DNA from 4 places in the Pedococcus sp. P5_B7 genome. Region 1 is predicted to be linked to each of the others. Evidence: riboswitches for the same ligand, from Rfam matches in the RefSeq annotation. Region 1 holds a riboswitch; each other region holds the start of a gene.
What was found. A riboswitch is a leader RNA that binds a small molecule or an ion and turns the genes downstream of it on or off. The one in region 1 is predicted to bind S-adenosylmethionine.

Region 1 (5,672 bases):
GGCACGGTGCCGTAGACCGACACCGCGGCCTCGAGCGGGCTCGAGGCCAGGAACCCGATGATCCCGCCACCGTCCCGCATGCCCTCGGCGCCCTGGGGCGGGGTCGGGATGCCCGCGGCGACGTGGGCCAACCCGGAGGCCGCGAACGCGAGGGCACCCAGGCCCACCCCGATGCGGGAGTTGGCCGAGTCCTCCTGCGGCGCGCGCAGGAAGCGGATGCCCAGGAAGAGCAGGGCGAGTGGCACGGCATACGCCACGACTCCGAAGGTGCCTGCGACGACGGCGTGCACGATGTCACCGAGGGCGCCGTCGAAGGCCCACCACTCACGGGCGGCCACGAGGATCGACAGTCCGATGAGGAAGAAGCCGAGCCCGTCACGGCGGTGCTCGGGCTCGAGCTCACGGGCGCTGGTGCCGACCCGGCGCACGGCGCCACCGGCCACGTGCGCCATGCCCATCCAGGTGCCCCGGACCGCGCGAAGGGGCAGCGGCAGCCCTCCCCCCTTGGTCTTGCCACGGGCGGAGGTCTTGCGGGGTGTGCTGCTCTTGCGGTTGGCGGGGCGTGTTGCGGTGCCCCGGCTCCCGGACGAGCGCGACCCTGCTGCTGATCGTGCTGAGGTGGACGGACGTGTCGCCATGCTCCGCAGGCTACGCGAAGGTCACACCGGAAACACGCGTCACACGCGTATCACCGGGGGGCAATCTGCCCCCACCGTCCCTCATCCGAACGGTCGACATCTGGTCGCGATTGGGTCGCCCGAGGCCCTTTCCCCTTACCAAGAGGCGACCCCAGGTGACACGCTCGGCCTTGCGTCTGGCGGGGCCTGCGCCGACGACCAGCAGTGGTCGTCGGCGCAGGCGCGCATCGAGGGGGAACCGGTCGCGGGACCCGGCTCTGCCGACCCCCCGCCAGGCCACGTCGCAGACCGCTCGAGTCCTCGCGGTCCACGTCTCAGATGACGGGAAGCTCTGCCCACGGGCTGGATCGCCCCGTGCTCGACGCCCTACTCTCGACACCAGGTCATGAGTGTCAGCGCGAAGCCCCGGCTTGCTGACCAGCAACCCTCCTCCGCGGTGGGGTGCTCCGGGTGACGACCGGGCCGTCTGCACCCGCAGCCGGCAAGCGCGGACCCGGGAGCACGTTCGGGTCCCACCCGGACCAGGAGCACTACCCATGTCGATCGCGAGCACCCCGCCACCCGCCTTCCGCCGGAGCGCGCCCCTCGCCCACGCCCGCACCCACCTGCGCCCCGTCCCGGACGCGCACACCTGGGGCGAGGTCGGACCGCTTCCTGCCGTGGTCTCCGAGTCGCTGCCCGTGCCGACCCTCGAGGGCACGGTCGACTACGCCAACTTCGACCACGCCGCCTCGACCCCGGCCCTGGTGAGCGTCAAGGCCGCCGTCGACAGCGCGCTGCGCACGTACTCCTCGGTGCACCGCGGCAACGGCTGGGCCTCCCGCGTGACCTCCTCCTGGTACGAGCAGGCCCGGGCCGAGGTGCGCGCGTTCGTCGGGGCGCGCGAGGGCGACGAGGTCGTCTTCACCCGCAACAGCACCGACTCCTTCAACCTGCTGGCCCGTTGCCTCCCCCGCGACACCCAGGTGTTCGTCTTCGAGACCGAGCACCACGCGGCCCTCCTGCCGTGGTCACCCCGTCGGACCCACCGCCTCCCGGTGCCCGGCAGCGTCGGTGACGCCGCGGTGCTGCTGCGGACGGCGCTGCGTGAGCACCCGGGCCGCCACAAGCTGGTCGTGCTCGCCGGCGCCTCCAACGTCACCGGCGAGATCTGGCCGATCCGCGAGCTCGCGGCGATCGCGCGTCGGGGCGGTGCCCGCGTCGTCCTCGACGCAGCGCAGTACGCACCGCACCGCCCGGTCGACCTCGACGACCTCGGGGTCGACTACGTGGTGCTGTCGGGTCACAAGCTCTACGCGCCGTTCGGCGCCGGGGTGCTGGCCGGACGGGTCGACTGGCTCGACGCGGCCGCGCCGTACCTCGCCGGGGGCGGGGCCACCAAGGCAGTCACCACCCGCGGGGTCGTGTGGCAGGACGGCGCGGCCCGCCACGAGGCCGGCAGCCCGAACGTCATCGGCGCCGTCGCCCTCGCCGCGGCCTGCCACAGCCTGCGCTCCCACGCCGAGGCGATCGAGGCCCACGAGGCGGCCCTCGGGCGCCGGCTGCTCGACGGCCTGGCCGCCATCGACGGCGTCGAGACCTACTCCCTCTTCAGCCCCGACCACGAGCGCGTGGCCGTCGCGACCTTCACCGTCGACGGCGTGGAGTCCTCGCTCGTCTCCGCCGCCCTGTCGGCCGAGCACGGGATCGGCGTCCGGGACGGCAAGTTCTGCGCGCACCTGTGCGTCGACGCCCTGCTCGACGACCCGTATGCCGCGGCGTCGACGACCGCGGTCCGCGCCAGTGTCGGGCTGGCCACGACGGCCGAGCACGTCGACCGGCTGCTCGCCGCCGTGGCCGAGCTCGCCGAGCACGGCCCGCGGGCCGAGTACGTCGAGGGTCCGCAGGGCTGGGCGCCGGTCAACGACCCGCGCGCCCTGGACGTCGCCCGCCCCTGGTAGCCGACCCGCGGCATACCCCGGCCGACAGCTCGCACCCCACCCGCCACCCCTTTATCGGGTTACCCGATAAAGGGGCGCTTCACCCGGGAACGGTTCTCGGGTGGAGCGCAACCTTGTCGGGCGGACCCAGCACAGGTCAGGCCTGGATGACGACCGGGATGATCATCGGGCGGCGACGGATCTTGCCGCCCACCCAGCCGCCGATGGCCCGGCGCATGACCTGCTCGAGCTGGTGGGAGTCGGTGACCCCGTTTCCGGTGGCCTCCGCCAGCGCCTGCTCGATCTTGGGGCGCACCTGGCTGAAGATCTCGTCGTCCTCGGCGAACCCGCGGGCCTGGATCTCGGGGCCCGCCGCGATCTTGCCGGTCGCGGCGTCGATCACGACGATGACCGAGATGAAGCCCTCGTCACGCAGGATGCGGCGGTCCTTGAGCAGCGCCTCGTCGAACTCGCCGACCGACGACCCGTCCACGTAGACGTAGCCGCACGGCACGGCACCGACGATGCGGGCGACGCCGTCGACCAGGTCGACGACCACGCCGTCCTCGGCCAGCACGACCTGCTCACGCGGCACACCGGTCTGGACGGCGAGCTCGGCGTTGGCCACGAGGTGGCGCCACTCGCCGTGCACCGGCATGACGTTGCGGGGCTTGACGATGTTGTAGCAGTAGAGGAGCTCGCCGGCGCTGGCGTGACCCGAGACGTGCACCTTGGCGTTGCCCTTGTGCACGACGTTGACGCCGAGCCGCATGAGGCCGTTGATGATGCGGTAGACGGCGTTCTCGTTGCCGGGGATGAGGGACGAGGCCATCAGCACCGTGTCACCCTCGCCGACGTCGATGCGGTGGTCGCGGTTGGCCATCCGGGACAGGGCTGCCATCGGCTCACCCTGCGAGCCGGTGCAGATGAGGACCACCTGGTCGTCGGGGAAGTTGTCGAGCTTCTTGACGTCGACGAGCACGCCGTCGGGCACGTGGAGGTAGCCCAGCTCGGCCGCGATCCCCATGTTGCGGACCATCGAGCGACCCACCATGGCGACCTTGCGGCCGGCCTGCTCCGCGGCGTTGAGCACCTGCTGGACCCGGTGCACGTGCGAGGAGAAGCACGCCACGATGATCCGGCGCTCGGCGTCGCGGAAGACCTTGTCGATGGCCGGCGCGATGTCCTTCTCCGGCGTCGTGAACCCCGGGACCTCGGCGTTGGTCGAGTCGGTCATGAAGAGGTCGACGCCCTCCTCCCCCAGCCGGGCGAAGGCGCGCAGGTCGGTGAGGCGGTTGTCCAGCGGCAGCTGGTCCATCTTGAAGTCACCGGTGTGCAGGATCGTGCCGCCGGGCGTCCGCACAAACACCGCGAGCGCGTCGGGGATCGAGTGGTTGACCGCCACGAACTCGCAGTCGAAGACGCCGAGCTTCTCACGCATCCCCTCCTTGACCCCGAGGGTGTAGGGGGTGATCCGGTGCTCCTTGAGCTTGGCCTCGATGAGGGCCAGCGTCAGCATCGACCCGACGACGGGGATGTCGCGCTTCAGCTTGAGCAGGTAGGGCACGGCGCCGATGTGGTCCTCGTGGCCGTGGGTCAGCACGATCGCCTGGATGTCGTCCAGGCGGTCCTCGAGGTACTCGAAGTCGGGCAGGATCAGGTCGACGCCCGGGTGGTGGTCCTCAGGGAACAGCACACCGCAGTCGATGACGAGCAGCTGTCCGTCGTGCTCGATGACCGCCATGTTGCGGCCGACCTCGCCGAGCCCACCGAGCGCGATGATGCGCACGCCGTTCTTGGGCAGCGGCCGGGGCAGGTTGAGCTCGGGGTGGGGATGACTCACAGCAGGCCAGACTCCTTGAGACCGGCGCGCAGGATGTCCAGGTGCTCCGGTGGTGACTCGACGAGCGGCAACCGCACCGTCGCGTGGTCGATGACGCCGAGCTCGACGAGCGCGGCCTTCGCCATGATCGCACCCTGGGAGGTGCTCATGATGGCGTCGACGGCAGGGACCAGCCGTCGGTGGATGTCGCGGGCGGCGGCGAGGTCGCCGCGGTCGACGGCTGCGACCATCGCGGCATAGTCCTTGCCGGCCACGTGGCCGACGACGCTGACCGTGCCCACGGCACCCAGCGCGAGCCAGGGCAGGGTGGTCGCGTCGTCGCCGGAGAAGTAGAGCAGGTCGGTCTCGGCCAGCACGTGGGTGGTGGCCCACGGGTCACCCTTGGCGTCCTTGACGGCCACGATCCGGTCGTGGGCGGCGAGCTCGACGAGGGTGGCGGTGTCGAACGGGATGCCGGTGCGGCCCGGGATGTCGTAGAGCATCACCGGCAGGTCGGTGGCGTCGGCCACCGCGTGGCAGTGCGCGACCAGCCCGGGCTGGGTCGGCTTGTTGTAGTAGGGCGACACGAGCAGCAGCCCGGTCGCGCCGGCATCGACCGCACGGGTGGCCATCTCGACGCTGTGCGCGGTCGCGTTGGAGCCGACGCCGGCCACCACCGCGGCGTGTCCGTCGGCAGCCTCGGCGGCGACCCGGACCATCTCGATCGACTCGTCGTCGCTGAGGGTGGCGGCCTCGCCGGTCGTGCCGTTGACCACGATGCCGTCGTGGCCGCTGTCCAGCAGGTGGGCGACCAGTCGGCGGGCGCCCTCGAGGTCGAGGCTTCCGTCGGCCTGCATCGGGCTGACCATGGCGGTCAGGACGTGGCCGAACGGGGACGAGGTGCTCATGCCTGCAGGCTATCGCCCCGCCGAGCAGGCTCCGTGCGGCGGACACCGACCGGAGCGCAATTTGGCGGGAAGGCGACGCCGAGCTGGCGGCATCGACGCGGCGCCGGAGGTATGCCGATGGCTCGGGTTACGCTGCCTCCGTGCAGCAGTACCTCGATCTCCTCGACCACGTCATGACGACCGGCACGGACAAGTCCGACCGCACCGGCACCGGCACCCGTTCGGTGTTCGGCTACCAGATGCGCTTCGACCTGTCCGAGGGCTTCCCGGTGCTCACCACCAAGAAGCTCCACCTCAAGTCGATCATCGGCGAGCTGCTCTGGTTCCTGCGCGGCGACTCCAACGTGAAGTGGCTGCAGGACCGCGGCATCACGATCTGGGACGA
Region 2 (5,672 bases), on a different contig from region 1:
CCGGTCAGGCAGGCGCAGCCAGCACCTTCGCCACGATCGCGCCGACCTGCTCGATCTCGATGAGGAACCCGTCGTGGCCGTAGTCGGAGTGGACCGTGTGGAGCGCCGTCCCGGGGACCGCGTCGGCGAGCTCGTGCGACAGCCTCGGGGGGTAGAGCCGGTCCGAGTCGACGGCCACCACCACGAGGTCGGCGGTGACCCGCTCGAGCGCTGCCGCCACTCCCCCACGACCGCGACCCACGTCGTGCGAGTTCATCGCCTCGGTGAGGACCACGTAGGAGTTCGCGTCGAAGCGCCCGGCCAGCTTCCCGGCATGGTGGTCGAGGTAGGACTCGACGGCATACCGACCGCGGCCACCCAACGGGTCCTCGGACTGCTGCGGCTCGCGACCGAAGCGCTCGTGCAGCTCGAGCTCGCTGCGGTAGGTGACGTGCGCGATCCGCCGCGCGATCCCCAGCCCGGTCTCGGGTCCGGTGCCGCGCTCGTAGTAGTCACCGCCGTGGAAGTGCGCGTCGGAGCGGATGGCCAGCAGCTGCGCCTGGCACCAGCCGATCTGCTCCGCGGTGGCGTATGCCGTGCTGGCCAGCACGATCGCCGTGCCGATCCGGTCGGGGTGCGTGACCGCCCACTCGATCGCCCGCATGCCACCCATCGAGCCACCGAGCACGGTGTGCCAGCGGTCGACTCCGAGGGCGTCGGCGAGCAGGGCCTCGGTCTGCACCTGGTCGCGCACCGTGATGAACGGGAACCGGCTAGCCCACGGCCTGCCGTCGGGCGCGGGGCTCGAGGGCCCGGTGCTGCCCTGGCAACCACCCAGCACGTTGGCGGCCACGACGAAGTAGCGGTCGGAGTCGAGCGGCTTGCCCGGCCCGACGAGGCCGTCCCACCACCCGGGCGTCGGGTGACCGGGCCCGGTCGGCCCGTCGACATGGCTGTCTCCGGTCAGTGCGTGCTCCACGAGCACCGCGTTGTCGCCGGCGGCGTTCAGCTCGCCCCAGGTCTCGTAGGCCACCCGGACCGCGGGCAGCACCCCTCCGCGCTCGAGCTCGACGGCGCCGAGGTCGACGAACTGGCGGCGACCGACCGGGTCGCCGTCCCGCCAGGCCCCGGAAGTGGCCCGTGGTGGGGAGGTCGTGGTCATCGAAACTGCTCCTGTGGCGCTCGCGCTTGCCGCCCAGGTGAGGGTCGGCCGGGTCTTCACCCGGGGCACCCCACCGCGAGGAGGGTTGCCGCCCAGCAAGCCGGGGCTTGGCGCTGGGACTCATAACCTGCCGCTCATCATACGAGCCGGCCCTCCCCCTGTCCGCTGCGTCCGCTGCGTGGACGTGGTCGCCGTCGTCCACCACGGCTCGGTCACTCACCCCGCCCACGCGTCCTCCCGAGGTCCCGCCCCGCGGCCCGGACGAACCCCGAGATCGAGCATCCGCTCGAGCAGCAGGGCCAGCCGGTAGCCGGGCGAGGCCCCCAGGGCACGCTCCAGACAGGTCCTCGCGAAGGCGCCGTCGCCGAGCCACCACGCGAGGTTGGCCAGCACCGTCAGAGCGGCGGCGGCGTGCTCGTCGGGCACGGCCCTGACCAGGTGCTGCAGCCGGACCAGATGTCGCCTCCCGGCCAGCGTCTCGTCGTGACCGGGGCGGGGCAGGCAGGTGTGGACGGCGTCCACGACGTCGGGCGACAGGCAGTCCCGGGGCAGGGATCCCGGGCACAGCCACGCCACCAGTCCGTCGCGGAGCCCGAGGTCCCGGAGGCTGTCGACGAGCAGCGCGACCTGGTCGGGACGCAACGTCTCGACGATCGGCTCGTCATCCCCTGCGCCCGTGAGCCCCAGCGCAACGGCCCAGACCGACAACGCCTCGAACCGGTGGGCCGCCCGCCCCAGACCACCCGTGCCGGTGCGCTCCTTTCTGGCGGTGCGCTCGGCCCTGCCTGCGCTCTCGGCCCTCCCTGCGCTCTCGGCCCGGGCGGCGCGTTCGGCCAGGGCAGCCGCCACGGGGGCGGTGCGCGCCGGGTCGGCAGCCACGAGTGCCGCGAGCGCTCCCCGACCGGGCAGGGGTGAGACGCCGATCCCGACGAACTCCGCCACCGCCGGCGTGTCGGCCGGCGTGGGGATCGGCGAACCGGCTGCGGGACAGCACCCTTCGACGCAGTCGACCGCGAACCACCTGCCGTCGCGCACCACCATCCGGTCGAGCACCTCCACCCCGGCCCGGACCAGGTGACCGCGGACCGTGTCGAGCCCCGGCCGGCCTGCACCCCTGCGCGTCTCGTAGGCGACGAGCAGGACCGCGTCGGGCTCCTCGCGCAGCAGGGGCGGGATCAGCACCCGGGACGCCTCGTGGGCCTCGGTGGCGGTGGGCAGGTCGACCCGCTCGACCAGGACGACCGCCCGGTCGCGCAGCGCGACCACGACCAGCGAGTCCTCGGGGTGGTAGCCGAGCTGGTAGGGCAGGACGGCGACGACGTCGCCCTGGCTGCGCAACCTGATGGAGTTCATGGGTCCACCGTTCCCGGCCGCGCAGCCCCTCGGCACCGTCGTGCCACCACCCTGTGGACGGAGCGGGTCAGGGCTCACCCCCGTGCACAGTGATGGGGCGGTGCGGCGCCGTATCCGCGCCGGACCGCCCCATCGAGGCTCTGCTGGGGTGGGGCCTCGTCGCCCTCAGACCCGAGGACGGGGGAAGACCTGAGGACCCCGCCGCGCGCTACCGCAGGACGTCGCCCTGGACGGTCTCGTGCGCGGCTGCGCCCTTGCTGGCAGGGTCCAGCCGTTCCCACGCCAGGAAGGACTCCGTCTCGTTGACCACGGTCGCCGCGATCCACGAGACGACGACGGCGTCGTCCGCCAGGCCGAACACCGACAGTGCCAGCTCGGGGATGAGGTCGATCGGGGACACGACGTAGGCGACCGCCCCGAGGACCAGGAGCAGCCGCCCCCGGGTCGTCCCGGCATACTCGCCGCGGAAGGTGGCCGCGAACAGCCTGGGCAGGCTCATCAGCCGTTCCCCCATGCCTGGCGACCCGGGACGGGTGGCGGTGCGCACCGCGGTGGCGATGGTGCGCAGGGCACCGAATCGGTTCATGGGCATGGACGTCCTCCTTGCTCCCGGACGCCAACTGGCCCGGACACGGTGCAAACGACCCGGAGGTCGTGGTGATTCCCTCGCAGCACGGTGACCACGCTCAGATCCCGGTGGCCCTGCGGGGGAACTCGTGCCGGGCGTGGTCGGCGATCTTCTTGAGGAGGAACCCGTCGAGACCGGCTCCGAGGACGCCGCCGATGACCGGGACACCCTTGCCGAACTTCGTCAGCGTCTTCTTGCCGGCGGTCGACAGCAGCCGGAACCCGACCGCCTTGTTGACCACCATCATCGCCGGACCCGGCAGGCGCTGGGCCGCGAGGTTGGCGAGGCGTCCGGTCGAGGCCACCCCGGCCTTCTTGAGCAGGTCGTCGGCATCGGCCCCGACCAGGGTCAACAGCACGGCCGAGCGGATCTCCGGCTGCTTGATGTCGTACCCGCGCAGCGACGCGATGGCCGCAACCATGCGGGTCGCCACGACGTAGAACTCGACGACGTTGGCCGGCAGCGCCACGGGCAGCGTGATGAAGCCGCCGAGACCGGTGACGAACCCACCCGCCGCGGCGAGCTTGAGGTGGCCCCGTACGACGGCGTCGACGGCCTCCTCGGCATCGGGCTTCTCGGCGCGCTTGACGTCGGCGACCTTCTGGGCGGAGTCGAACGGGCCCTTGCCGTCGATGCCCACGTCGAGGAGGCTCTCGATCAGCCCGGTGACGGCGCCGGCGAACATCCCGGAGTCCTCCCGCCCGGCCTTGGCCTGCTCGAGCGCCGAGGTCGGTGCGACCTGCGGCTCGTCCTTGCCCAATCCGAGGAACCCCACGCAACTCTCCCTGATGTCGTCCGGCGCGCTGTCGTGCGTCGGACCGGCCCGGTGACCTGCCCTGACAGCTGTGCTCGCCATCCTGCCACGAGGCCCGATGACCAGCAGGTTTAGCCTTGGAACATGCCTGAGTCCGCTGCCTCGTCCACTGACCGGTCCACCTTCTCCGCCTACGCCCACCCCGACCGGCTCGTCAGCACCGAGTGGCTGGCCGAGCAGGTCGCCGCGGGGCAGGTCGGCGGCCCCGACGGGGTCGTCGTCCTCGAGTCCGACGAGGACGTCCTGCTCTACGACACCGGCCACATCCCCGGTGCGCTCAAGCTCGACTGGCACCAGGACCTCAACGACCCCGTCATGCGCGACTACGTCGACAGCGAGCAGTTCGCGTCCGTCATGTCGGCGCGCGGGGTCGGCCGCGACACGACCGTCGTCATCTACGGCGACAAGAACAACTGGTGGGCGGCCTACGCCCTCTGGGTGATGAGCCTGTTCGGCCACGAGGACGTCCGGCTGCTCGACGGCGGCCGCACCAAGTGGGTCGCGGAGGGCCGCGAGCTGACCAAGGACGTGCCACAGGTTGCCCCGCTGACGGGTGACGCGGCATACCCGGTCGTGGAGCGCGACGACGCACCGATCCGGGCGTTCAAGGACGACGTGCTGGCCCACCTCGGCGGACCGCTCGTCGACGTCCGCTCCCCGGGCGAGTACTCCGGTGAGCTGCTGCACATGCCCGACTACCCGCAGGAGGGGGCCATGCGTGGCGGCCACATCCCCGGTGCCAAGTCGGTGCCGTGGGCGCGTGCGGCCAACGAGGACGGCACGTTCAGGTCCCGCGAGGACCTGGAAGCCATCTACCTCACCGAGCAGGGCCTGTCGCCGACTGACCCCACGATCGCCTACTGCCGCATCGGTGAGCGCTCCTCGCACACGTGGTTCGTGCTGACCCACCTGCTCGGCTTCGACACGGTGCGCAACTACGACGGCTCGTGGACCGAATGGGGCAACGCGGTCCGCGTCCCCGTGGAGAAGTGAGACGCCGGTGAGCCAGGACACGACCCGCGCGGAGCTGCCGGCGGCGATGCAGGAGATCGCCGACGACTTCGCCGATCTCCTTGCGCCGCAACGGTTGGAGCTGCTGCTGGAGTTCAGTGAGGGTCTGCCCCAGCTGCCGGAGAGGTATGCCGGTCGGCTGGGTGAGATGGAACAGGTCCACGAGTGCCAGTCGCCGATCTTCCTGGCGGTGGAGGTCGGGGACGAACCGGCGGACTCCCCGGGAGACCGCCCGGTGCACCTGTACTTCTCCGCACCCCAGGAGGCGCCGACCACGAGAGGCTTCGCCGCGATCCTGCACGAGGGCCTCGACGGGCTCACCGTCGACGAGGTGCTCGCGGTGCCCGAGGACGCGCCCTACCGGTTCTCACTGGGCGAGGCGGTCTCGCCGCTGCGGCTGCGCGGCATGGTCGGGATGCTGAGCCGGATCAAGCGCCAGGTCGCCCTGAAGACCCGCGCCTAGTACCCCCTCACGGCGCCTCCCTCGGCCCCGGTGTCCCGCATTCCTCGGGTGACCCGATGAGTGGTCGTCGGCACGGTCTCCGGGCCCGTCGGTGCGGGGTGCGAGGATGAGCCCGCCATGGCTGCCCTCGTCGCGTTCGTCACCTCCCCGGACGGTCGTGCCGCCCTCGTCGGCGCCGGGCTCGACGCCCCCCTCGAGCACCTCGGGCCGCTGGCCACGCTCGTGCACCGGGCCGCGGAGCTCGAGACCGACCGCCCGACCC
Region 3 (5,672 bases), on a different contig from region 1:
TCGAGGCCGTCGGTCTCGACACCCCCGAGTGGTCGGTCGGCGACGAGGTGATCGCCTACGCCCGCAAGGACTGGGTGCAGGGCGGCACGTTCGCCGAGCTCGTCACCGCACCCGTGCGCACCGTCGCTCGCAAGCCGAAATCGCTGGACTGGCACCAGGCCGCCGGCCTCCCGCTCGCCGGCCTCACGGCATACCAGCTGCTGGCGCGGTTGGGGCTCAAGGAAGGCGAGACCGTACTGGTCCACGCCGCCGCCGGCGGGGTCGGGCTCTTCGCCGTGCAGATCGCCCGTGCGCTCGGCGCGCGCGTGATCGGCACCGCCTCCGAGGGCAACCACGAGTTCCTGCGCGGGCTGGGTGTCGAGCCGGTGTCGTATGCCGAGGGGCTGGCCGAGCGCGTGCGCGAGCTCGCGCCCGACGGCGTCGACGTCGTGGCCGACTTCGTCGGTGGCGTGCTGGAGACCACTCGCGCTGTCCTCAAGGACGGTGGCCGACACGGGTCCATCGCCGACGGGACGGTGGCCGAGGCCGGTGGCATCTCTGCCTGGGTGCGTCCCAACGCGGAGGACCTGACCGCTCTGGGCGACCTCGCCGACGACGGCAAGCTGACCGTGCCCGTGGCGGAGGTGTTCCAGCTGGCCGACGCGACCAAGGCGTTCGAGCTGAGCCAGACCGGTCACGTGCGCGGCAAGATCGCCATCGAGATCAGCACCGACTGAGCCAGCGAGGCTTGAAAAGGGCGTCCACGCACGGGATTTCGTGCGTGGGCGCCCTTCTCCGTCCCAGCATGCGAGAGCCATATCCTACTGATTTGATAGGTAATACCTGAACGGCTACCTTCATCCCAGGTCACGAGTTCCAGCGCACAGCCCCGGCTTGCTGGACGGCAACCCTCCCACTCGCGGCGGGGTGCTCCGGGTGAGGACCTGGCGACAGTCGCACGACTGTCGCAAGCGCAAGGCTCTCGGGCCTCCACGAGGACGGAAACCCATGAAGGACAACGGATCCAGGCACCGAGCCGATCGCTCGTGCCACCGTGTCCTGCGCAGGCACGTCGACCTGCTCAGGGTCTCCAGCGCGCTCTGTCACCCCTGACGCGTCCCCTCGACTCCCTTAGCCCGTCGTCGCAACCAGACGACGGTCGCTGACGAATCCTGTTCTCCCACAACCGCTCTGCGCGTCCAGACGCAGGGACGGTGCTGCCCCCTGCCCGAAAGGACCTTCCCATGGCTGTCATAGCCACCATCTCCAGCAGTCCCAACCGAACGTCCAAGACCGATGCCGTGCTCGCTGACATCGCCCGCCAGCTGCAGCGAGCCGGCCACGTCGTGGTCCCAGTCGTCCTGCGTGACCTGCCTGCCGAGCCGCTCCTTCGCGGCAACGCCCACGACCCTGACATCGCCCGGGCAGTCGCGGCCCTCGAGGCCGCCGACGCAGTCGTGGTCTCGACCCCGGTGTACAAGGCGGCCTACGGTGGTCTGCTCAAGACCTTCCTCGACCTCCTCCCGCAGTTCGCCCTGCGCGGCAAGGTCGTCCTGCCCGTGGCGACCGGCGGCACCCCGGCTCATGTGCTCGTCGTCGACTACGCCCTGCGCCCGGTGCTGGCCAGCCTCGCTCCGAGCAGCATCACCCCCGGCTGGTTTGTCCTCGCGGACCACATCACCTTGGTGGAGGGCGGAGAGGTGCTCATCGACGAGGTGGCCCACCGTCCTCTTCGCGAGGTGACCGCCGTCTTCCTCGACACGGTCGCGGGCCGTTCGCTCGTGTCCGCGGGTGCCGAGCCGCGTGAGGCGGTGGCCTGATGCGCGCCACGACTCGTCCATCACGGCGTCGTCCCCTCGTGGCGGCGGTATCCACGCTGCTCCCCCTCGGCCTCGTCGGCGGTTGCGCCCTCCCCTCGAGCGAGGCCAGCACGGACGGCAAGGGGCCGGTGACGATCCGCTACCAGGGCTCGGCCAACCTGGTCGGGCTGCCCGAGCTCGCGGCCGACCTTGGGTACTTCCCGACGGTGAAGCTCAGGTGGGTCGGCAACACGACCAGCGGTCCCCAGGACATCCAGTCGGCGGCCACCGGCCAGACCGACGTGGGCGGCGCCTTCTCCGGTGCGGTGGTCAAGCTGATCAAGGCCGGTGCGCCGGTCAAGGCAGTCGTCAACTACTACGGCGAGGACGCCAAGTCCTTCAACGGCTTCTACGTCAAGGAGGACAGCCCGATCCGGACCCCGCGGGACCTGATCGGCAAGAAGATCGCGGTCAACACCCTCGGCGCGCACGCCGAGGCCGTGATCGACACCTACCTCAAGAAGAACGGGCTGACGCCACGGGAGATCGACCGCGTCCAGCTCGTGCCGCTGCCGCCGAACGACACCGAGCTGGCCGTCCGTCGCGGGCAGGTCGACGTGGGCACGCTCTCCGGGGTGCTCCAGGACCACGCCATCGCCACGGGTGGGCTGCGCTCGCTCTTCAGCGACTACGCCCTCTTCGGCGCCTTCAACGGCGGGCAGTACGTGCTGCGTGACGACTTCATCGCGAAGAACCCCGCCGCTGCCAAGGAGTTCGTCACTGGGGTCGCGAAGGCCATCGAGTGGGAGCGCACCACCCCTCGCGCGGAGGTCATCGCCCGGTTCACGAGCATCATCGAGAAGCGCGGCCGCAACGAGAAGACCGACAACCTCAAGTACTGGAAGAGCGTCGGGATCCCCAGCAAGGGCGGCGTGATCACCGACGAGGACTTCACCCGATGGGAGCCGTGGCTGGTCGACAGCGGGATCGTCACGAAGGGCGAGCTCCAGCCGAGCAAGCTCTACACCAACGAGTTCAACCAGCTCGCCCAGGACGCATCATGAGCGCCCACATCGAGCTCAAGGGGGTGACCAAGGAGTTTGCGCTGCGGCCCACCCGCGAGCAGCCGCGGGCGCGCACCCTGGTGGCGCTCGAGGACGTGTCGCTGGACGTGCCGCGCGGTGAGTTCCTGACCCTGGTCGGCCCCAGCGGGTCGGGCAAGACCACCCTGCTGGACCTCCTCGGAGGGCTCAGTCGACCGACACGTGGGAGCGTCCTCGTCGAGGGACGCGAGGTGACCGGCCCGGGGCTCGACCGCGGGATCGTCTTCCAGCAGTACGCCCTCTTCCCCTGGCGCACCACCCTGACCAACGTCACCTTCGCTCTCGAGCAGCAGGGGCTCGGCCGACGTGAGCGCATCGAGCGTGCGAGGGAGAACCTCGAGCTGGTCGGCCTGGAGGGCTTCGAGGACCGCTATCCCCACGAGCTGTCGGGAGGGATGAAGCAGCGGGTGGCGATCGCCCGCAGCCTCGCCTACCAGCCCGGCATCCTGCTCATGGACGAGCCGTTCGCAGCCCTGGACGCGCAGACCCGCGAGCAGCTGCAGGACGAGCTCGTGCGGATCTGGCGGGCCACCGGCACCACGGTCGTCTTCATCACGCACGGCATCGAGGAGGCGGTCTACCTCGGCCAGCGCGTCGCGGTGCTGAGCTCGCGTCCCGGCCGGCTCAAGGCGCTCGTCAACATCGACCTCGGCGACCGGGAGTCCACGACGGACCTACGCTCCGACCCCCGCTTCGTCCACTACCGGCACGAGGTCTGGACGCTCCTGCACGACGAGGTTCGGAGGGCCCAGGACGCCGGGCACCTCAAGATCCAGCCCGATGGCACAGAGAAGGCAGCCTGATGGGCACTGCGACCCTCGACAGCGCAGCCTCCCTTGCGGGCGCGACAAACCAGGACCACCAGCCCGGCGCCGGACCGGAGGTGGGCATCACGGGGAGGATCAGCACCCGGCATACCTGGTCGGGTGGTGCGGCGGGACGCCTCGGAGGGGTCGTACGTCGCTCGGCCGCGGTGGTGCTGTTCCTCCTGCTCTGGGAGTTCGGCACCCAGTACCTCCTCGACCCGGCGCGACGGGTGTTCCTCCCGCCGCTGCATGAGGTGCTCCTTGCGTGGTGGGGACTGGTCGAGAGCGGTCAGCTCCAGCAGCACGTGGCTGCGAGCCTGACCCGGTCGGTGACCGGGTTCAGCTTCGCCGTGGTCGCCGGCATCGGCCTGGGACTCGTGGTGGCCTGGTACGACGGCTTACGCGAGTTCCTCACTCCACTGCTAGAGGCCTTTCGCAACACGGCTGCCCTCGCGCTCCTCCCGGTCTTCGTCCTGCTGCTCGGCATCGGAGAGACGAGCAAGATCTCCATCGTCGCCTACGCGAGCTTCTTTCCCGTGCTGCTCAACACGATCGCTGGGGTGCGCACGGTCGACCCACTCCTCATCAGGGCCGCTCGATCACTGGGCCTCGGCAACCTGAAGCTGTTCCAGAAGGTCGTCCTGCCCTCGGCGGTGCCCACCATCTTCACGGGCGTCCGGATGGCCGGCACGGCATCAATCCTCGTCCTCATCGCGGCCGAGATGGTGGGCGCCAAGGCGGGCCTTGGCTATCTCATCGTCAACGCCCAGAGCAGCTTCCAGATCCCCGACATGTATGCCGGGATCCTCACGGTCTCCTTGTTCGGACTGCTGGTCAACACGGTGCTCGTCCGGCTTGAGGGGCACTTCTCACGCTGGCGCGTCGCCGCCTCGGCCCGCTGACCAACGCACAGAACCCTTGGAAGGAAACACGATCCATGTCCTCAAACCCCACGACTCCGGCTCCTGCCCCCAGAGAGCTCCATCTCAACGCGTTCATCATGTCCACCGGACACCACGAGGCGGCCTGGCGTCACCCCGACGTCGAGCCGGCCAGGGCGCTGACCCTCCAGCACTACGTCGACATCGCACGGACCGCCGAGCGCGGACGCCTCGACTCGGTGTTCTTCGCCGACAGCGTCGCCCTGCACGGCAAGGTGCGGCACAACACGCACAGCGCCTTCGAGCCGTTGACGCTGCTCGCGGCGCTCGCCGCGTCGACCAGCCACGTGGGCCTGATCGCGACGGCCTCGACGACCTACAACCACCCCTACACGTTGGCGCGGGCCTTCGCGTCGCTCGACCACCTCAGCGGTGGCCGGGCGGGGTGGAACATCGTCACCAGCGCCGGTCAGGACGAGGCGCGCAACTTCGGCCTGACCGACCGTCCCGACCACGAGGCGAGGTATGCCCGGGCCACCGAGTTCGTGCAGCTGGCCCAGGCCCTCTGGGACTCCTTCGACGACGAGGCAGTGGTCGCGGACAAGGCTGCCGGGATCTACGCCGACACCGACCTGATCACCCCGGTCGACCACCGGGGCGAGCACTACGAGGTGCGGGGCCCGCTCAACATCCGCAGGCCGGTCCAGGGCTACCCGCTGCTGGTCCAGGCGGGGTCGAGCGAGTCCGGCAAGGAGTACGCAGCCCGCTTCGCCGAGGCCGTCTTCACTGCGCAGCAGACCCTTGAGGAGGCGCAGGGCTTCTACGCCGACCTCAAGGGGCGGCTCACCGCGCACGGTCGGCGCCCCGAGGAGCTGCTGATCCTCCCGGGGATCAGCCCGGTCATCGGCCGCACGGAAGCGGAGGCCCAGGCCAAGGAGGCCGAGCTCAACGCCCTGATCAACCCGGCATACGGACTGGCGCAGCTGTCGAGCATGCTCGACCACGAGCTGACGGAGGCGGACCTCGACGGGCCGCTGCCCCCGGTCGAGGCGGGCACGGAAGGCAACCAGAGCCGCAAACAGCTCGTCCTCGACCTCTCCGCCC
Region 4 (5,672 bases), on a different contig from region 1:
CACAAGAACTTCGGCGACGCCTTCAACTCGGTGCGACTGCTCGACGTCGAGCACCCGTCCGGCACGGCCCTGCACACCGGGGCCGACAGCCCCGGCTGGGTGGAGCTGGCGTTCAAGAAGCCGGTGGACCTGCGTCGGGTGCGCCTGCGCAACGTCCCAGGAGCCACCGCGCGGCGGCTCAGGGGGGTCCGGGTGCTCGTCGAGGGCCCGGCCGGGTGGGTCGTCGTCTACGACCACCTCGCCCGGGTGGACCAGCTGCGCCAGACCCTCGCCGCGCCCGCCAGCAACGGCGCGTCGGCCGAGCTCAGCGCCTTGCTGCCCATCCTCGGCGACACCTTCGGCGGCTTCTACGAGGAGGCCCGCAAGGCCCTCGACGCCCTGACCGACGTGCCCGACCAGCAGCGCTCGGCCTTCCGCACCGTGGTCACGCACGCCCTCCTCGCCGACCGGGCGATGGAGTGGACGGTCCACGGCCCGCAGCGCTGCTTCCGCTTCTGGACCGAGCAGGAGAAGGTCCGCTACGTCGGGTCCGCGGTCGAGATCACCGACGCGCTGGCCTCCCTCACCCCGCACGTCTGCTTCGGGTTCGGGGCGGCGCTGTCCGTGGTCCGTGACGGTGCACTCATCCCCCACGACGACGACCTCGACATCATCATCGCCTTCGACCCTCACGAGGCGAGCACGCTGGCCGAGGGTCTCGCCCTGGTCGAGCAGCACCTGCGGCCCCTCGGGTTCACGGTGACGGGCAACTTCTCGGCGCACCGCCACGTGCGCAAGCCTGGCGCGAAGCACGTCGACGTCTTCGTCGGGCTCTTCGAGGGCGACGTCGTGTCCTGGTATCCGGGTGCCCGGGGCGCCCTCACCCGGGACATGATGTTCCCGGCCTCGAGCGCTCCCCTGATGGGAGTCACCTGCCCGTTGCCCCGCAACCCGCTCGTCTACCTCGAGCGGTTGTACGGCACCGGGTGGCGGCACCCCGACCCGAACTTCCGGCACACCTGGGACCGGTCGGCCTACGCCGACCTCGCCGGTGGCCGCAAACCTGCGACCACCGGCAGCTGAGGCGGACGCGGGTCAGGCTCCCTTCGCGGCGATGAAGCCCTGCTCGAGGTCGGCGATGATGTCGTCGATGTGCTCGATCCCCACGGCCAGCCGGACCAGCCCCGGGGTGACGCCGGCCTTGAGGCGGTCGCCGTCCGGACCCTGCGAGTGGGTCGTCGACGCCGGGTGGATCGCGAGCGACCGGACGTCACCGATGTTGGCGACGTGGCTGTGCAGCACCAGCGACTCGACGAACCGTCGACCCGCCTCGACCCCACCGGCGATCTCGAAGGCGAGCACGGCACCGGCCCCTCGTGGGGTGTACTTCTTCGCCTTGGCGTAGGACTCGTGGTCGGGCAGCGAGGCCCACACGACCTGCTCCACCTGCTCGTGCCCCTGGAGGTACGCCGCCACCTTGTGGGTGTTCTCGAGGTGCCGCTCGAGGCGCAGGCTCAAGGTCTCGATGCCCTGCGCGATGAGGAACGCGTTGAACGGCGAGATGGCCGGGCCGAGGTCGCGCAGCAGCTGCACCCGGGCCTTGAGGATGAAGGCCAGGTTCGCGCCCAAGGGGCTGCCGACGCCGAGGTCACGGGCGAAGACGAGCCCGTGGTAGCTCTCCTCGGGCGTGTTGTAGTTGGGGAACTTCTCCGGGTCTGCACCGAAGTCGAAGGTGCCGCCGTCGACGATCACGCCGGCGATCGAGGTGCCGTGGCCGCCGAGGTACTTGGTGGCGGAGTGCAGGACGATGTCGGCTCCCCACTCCAGGGGCCGGATGAGGAACGGGGTGGCGATCGTGTTGTCGACGACGAGCGGCACGCCGGCCTCGTGGGCCGCGGCCGCCACGGCCTCGATGTCGAGCACCTCCGACTTGGGGTTCGAGATGGTCTCGCCGAAGAACAGCTTGGTGTTGGGCTGGACCGCCGCCTTCCACGACGCGATGTCGTTGGGGTCCTCGACGAAGGTCACCGTGATCCCGAACTTGGGCAGCGTGTGCTTCAGCAGGTTGAACGTCCCGCCGTAGAGGCTGGGGCTGGCCACGATGTGGTCGCCCGCCTCCGCGATGTTGAGGATCGCGAGGGTCTCGGCGGCTTGGCCCGAGGCGACGAGGAGCGCGCCGACGCCACCCTCGAGCGAGGCGACGCGCTGTTCGACCGCATCCTGCGTCGGGTTCATGATGCGGGTGTAGATGTTGCCGAACTCCTTGAGCGCGAACAGGTTCGCCGCGTGCTCGGTGTCCTTGAAGACGTACGACGTGGTCTGGTAGATCGGCAGGGCGCGGGCGCCCGTGGCGGCGTCCGGCTCCTGTCCGACGTGGACCTGGCGGGTCTCGAACGACCAGTTGGTGGAGCTCATCTCAGGTTCCTTCACTCTCGTGTGCCGCGGTGCGGCGTCGGGGCCCGTATGCCGGTGGGTCCCGATCGAGAGTGGCTGATCGAGCTGCTGGTGCCACCTCCACGGAGGGTGCACCGGCGACACCGCCGGAGACGGTGCGGGACACGTGGTGGTCTCCCGCGCTTGCGGCCGGCAACCGGTGCCGTCCGCCAGGTCTTCACCCGGGGCACCCCACCGCGGAGGAGGGTTGCCGGCCAGCGAGCCGGGGCTTGTCGCTGACACTCATGACCTACTCGGAGGGTACGCCGCGGCGGTGAGCGCCCGGCATACCCATCTCTCATCGCGGACGAGGTGGGACTCACCGGCCAGGGGTGCCGGAGCGCGCGTCACGCAGCCGCTTGGCCTCGCTCTCCTCTCGGTCGATGAGGTGGTCGCGCAGCACCCCTGCCGCCCGACCACCGGAGGACGCCGCCTCGGCACTCAAACCGGTCACCAGCATGGTGCGGGAGCGCGCCGGGTCGCGGGTGGCGAGCGCGAGGTCGTCGAACCACTTGACCCGGGCTGCGTGCTTGGCGCGCCCGACCACCTGCTCGGTGAGCCAGTGGGCGGTGGCCGCGGGAGAGCCCGCCCGGGAGAGGGCACGGGTCGGCCGGAACGGGCGCAGCGGGCGCTTGACCTCGGTGCGGCCCAGCTGTCGGAGCTCCGCGGCGGTCGCGAGCCGCAACCGCTCGCCGACGTCGTAGCGCAGCAGCCGGCGCTCGGTGCGGGTGGCGGCGGCCCGGGCTGCGGGGTTGGTCGCGAGCGCACCCCGCTTGAGGACGGTGGACGCCCGCCCGGTGGCCATCGCGCCCGCGGAGAGGCCGATCGACGTCCAGTCGCCGTCACCGTAGGCGACCTTCACCGACGCGTCGGCGAGCAGCTTGGTCGCGCCGGCGACCCCGGCGACCACGCCGAACGCCTTGGTGGGAGGGGTGGGCAGGAGCGCGATCGACCCGGCCACGTCTTCGACCCCACCGGCTGCCCGGCTGAGGCCGGTCAGGGTGTCGTAGGCGCGCGAGTCGGCAAGACCGTCCTCGACGAGCCGGTGGAGCACCGCGGCGCACTGGCGGTCGGCCTCGAGGAACTGGCGCCAGGCCGCGGCGTGCCGGCGTTCGGCGTCCTGCGCCCGCTCCAGCTCGGCGACCTCCCGGCAGTGCAGCGCCACGGCGGTGGCGCGCGGTGCGGGGTCGGCGGACTGCTCGGCCTCGACCCGGGCGGTGCCGAGCGCCACCGCCCGCGGGTAGGCGATCGTGTGCTCGGTCACGGCTGCGCCGACCACCTGCTGGGCGTGTTCGAGCGCGGCAGCCAACGGACGGAGGGCGGCAGCGGAGACGCCGTGGCGGCGTCCCACCGAGACCAGCAGGGAGGCGGCGGCCTGTGCGCGCGCGGCGAAGGCCTCTCCGGCCGGGCTCTCCCAGGCGACGTCGGGACCGGCCAGCCCGCGCAGGACCTCGGCGCGGGTCAGGAGCAGCTCGCTCTGCACCTGCAGCCGGTCGGCCAGCGCCCGCACGGTCGCAGGATCGCCGTTCAGCGGCCGCAGGACGGTCATCGGGGAGCGGCCGGCTCGAGCCACCCGCCGACCTCGAGGTCCACCACGGCGTAGAGCCGTCCGGCGTTGGTCACGCGGCCGGCCAGGTCGTCCAGCTCGCGACCGAGCAGCTGCCGCTGGTGCTCGAAGTCCCCGAGCACCGACGCGAGCGCCCCCGCGGTGTCGCCGGGACCGAGCGCCCAGGCCTGCTCGGCGGCGCTGGTCGCCTGCCACTGCAGGTCTGCGGCGACCTCGGTGAGGGAGCGGCCGAACGCGACGAGGATCTCGGGGTCCACCTCGATGCTGGTCATCCACCGAGGGTAGGCGGGCGTCGAGAGCCGCCCGCCAAGTTGTCCACAGGCCACTCGGCCACCCTGAGGGGCGGTCGCGCGGGCGTCAGGGAGGCATGTTGGGATGGGCCCATGACCATCACCGGCGACTACGCAGCCAGCCCCACCAAGTGGGTCCGCACCCAGGTCGAGAAGATCGAGGCGGCGGGCACCACCCGGGCCGTCGACATCCAGGGGCGCCCGGTGGTGCTGCTCACGATGGTGGGCGTCTCCGGCAAGGTCCGCAAGGTGCCGCTCATGCGGGTCGAGCACGACGGCGTGTATGCCGCGGTGGCCAGCCAGGGCGGCGCTCCCGAGCACCCGAAGTGGTACGCCAACGTCCGCAAGAACCCGGTGCTCGACCTCCAGGACGACGACCGCACCTGGACCGTGCGCGCGCGTGAGCTCGAGGGCGCCGAGCGGGACGAGTGGTGGCCGCGGTGCGTCGAGGCGTTCCCGCCCTACGCCGACTACCAGGTCAAGACCGACCGGCTCATCCCGGTGTTCGTGCTGGAGCCGGTCGAGGCCTAGTGGGCTGCTACACCGTGCTGCTACACCGTGCTGCGGGATCGCGCGGTGTGCCGCAGCCAGAGCAGCCCGAGCACCGGTAGGACGAGCGGCACGAACCCGTAGCCCGAGCCGAAGTGCGACCACACCGTCTTGTCGGGGAAGGCGTCCCTGTCGAGGTAGGACGCCAGCCCCACCACCAGCACGCCGACCAGCTCGACGCTGATGGCGACCAGCGCCACCCGGCGTGAGGTGCGGTCTCCCCGGGCGAGCGCCACCGTCGCCACGACGTAGATGACCGCGGCCAGCGCCGACAAGAGGTAGGCCAGTGGTGCGCGGGAGAAGTACTCGGTGATCTGCAGCACCGACCGGCCGGTGGCCGCGAGGGCGAGGAGGCCGTAGACGGCCACCAGCACCACCCCTGGCCCAGAGCGGGTGGGGCGAGGGGTCTGTGCCTCGGTCTGCTGGTCAGCCACCGAGGTTCCAGATCTGCTGGAGCCGCGCGGTCATCACGGCGACCGCGAAGGCCCCGACGGCAACGACCCCCATGGCCCAGCGGGTCTTCTCCTTGAGCGCGAGGAAGACCGCCGCTGGAGGCACGAAGGGCAGCGTGATCGCGTAGGCCGCGAAGGTCGCCTGTTCCGCACTGTCGCCGGGGACGCTCCCGAGGTGCGCCAGGGCGACCACGAGCTGGACGACGAGTCCGAGCTCGACCACCGCGGCCACGAGCAGGAGGCGGTCGTCGACGAGACGCCGGCGCGCGGCATACCCGGCGGCGACGGCGAGGAGCACGACGGATGCCACGAGCAGCACGACGGTCAACGGGTAGAGCACGGCGGGAAGCCTACGCGAGGACGGTGCTGCACCAACGCAAGGCACCCACCGGCTGAGTGGCG

Region 2: another riboswitch for S-adenosylmethionine. It lies ahead of metX (homoserine O-acetyltransferase MetX); the one in region 1 lies ahead of ACXJKD_RS16545 (aminotransferase class V-fold PLP-dependent enzyme).
Region 3: another riboswitch for S-adenosylmethionine. It lies ahead of ssuE (NADPH-dependent FMN reductase); the one in region 1 lies ahead of ACXJKD_RS16545 (aminotransferase class V-fold PLP-dependent enzyme).
Region 4: another riboswitch for S-adenosylmethionine. It lies ahead of ACXJKD_RS03875 (bifunctional o-acetylhomoserine/o-acetylserine sulfhydrylase); the one in region 1 lies ahead of ACXJKD_RS16545 (aminotransferase class V-fold PLP-dependent enzyme).

The regions. Positions count from the first base shown of each region.
Region 1 covers NZ_JBFULM010000007.1:110,194-115,865, reverse strand. Annotated here, with positions in the region: gene ACXJKD_RS16550 (DNA translocase FtsK 4TM domain-containing protein) at 1-638, opposite strand, end outside; SAM riboswitch class IV at 1,020-1,132, shown strand; gene ACXJKD_RS16545 (aminotransferase class V-fold PLP-dependent enzyme) at 1,175-2,578, shown strand; gene ACXJKD_RS16540 (ribonuclease J) at 2,715-4,400, opposite strand; gene dapA (4-hydroxy-tetrahydrodipicolinate synthase) at 4,397-5,287, opposite strand; gene ACXJKD_RS16530 (thymidylate synthase) at 5,428-5,672, shown strand, end outside.
Region 2 covers NZ_JBFULM010000002.1:210,907-216,578, forward strand. Annotated here, with positions in the region: gene metX (homoserine O-acetyltransferase MetX) at 5-1,141, opposite strand; SAM riboswitch class IV at 1,159-1,269, opposite strand; gene ACXJKD_RS03810 (DUF4192 domain-containing protein) at 1,358-2,494, opposite strand; gene ACXJKD_RS03815 (YkvA family protein) at 2,703-3,086, opposite strand; gene ACXJKD_RS03820 (EcsC family protein) at 3,181-3,897, opposite strand; gene ACXJKD_RS03825 (sulfurtransferase) at 4,021-4,929, shown strand; gene ACXJKD_RS03830 (SufE family protein) at 4,976-5,410, shown strand; gene ACXJKD_RS03835 (DNA polymerase) at 5,528-5,672, shown strand, end outside.
Region 3 covers NZ_JBFULM010000009.1:89,245-94,916, forward strand. Annotated here, with positions in the region: gene ACXJKD_RS19280 (NADP-dependent oxidoreductase) at 1-716, shown strand, start outside; SAM riboswitch class IV at 845-959, shown strand; gene ssuE (NADPH-dependent FMN reductase) at 1,224-1,799, shown strand; gene ACXJKD_RS19290 (ABC transporter substrate-binding protein) at 1,799-2,842, shown strand; gene ACXJKD_RS19295 (ABC transporter ATP-binding protein) at 2,839-3,684, shown strand; gene ACXJKD_RS19300 (ABC transporter permease) at 3,684-4,589, shown strand; gene ACXJKD_RS19305 (LLM class flavin-dependent oxidoreductase) at 4,625-5,672, shown strand, end outside.
Region 4 covers NZ_JBFULM010000002.1:227,596-233,267, forward strand. Annotated here, with positions in the region: gene ACXJKD_RS03870 (hypothetical protein) at 1-1,062, shown strand, start outside; gene ACXJKD_RS03875 (bifunctional o-acetylhomoserine/o-acetylserine sulfhydrylase) at 1,075-2,394, opposite strand; SAM riboswitch class IV at 2,548-2,663, opposite strand; gene ACXJKD_RS03880 (hypothetical protein) at 2,732-3,985, opposite strand; gene ACXJKD_RS03885 (hypothetical protein) at 3,958-4,251, opposite strand; gene ACXJKD_RS03890 (nitroreductase family deazaflavin-dependent oxidoreductase) at 4,363-4,800, shown strand; gene ACXJKD_RS03895 (hypothetical protein) at 4,821-5,252, opposite strand; gene ACXJKD_RS03900 (hypothetical protein) at 5,245-5,610, opposite strand.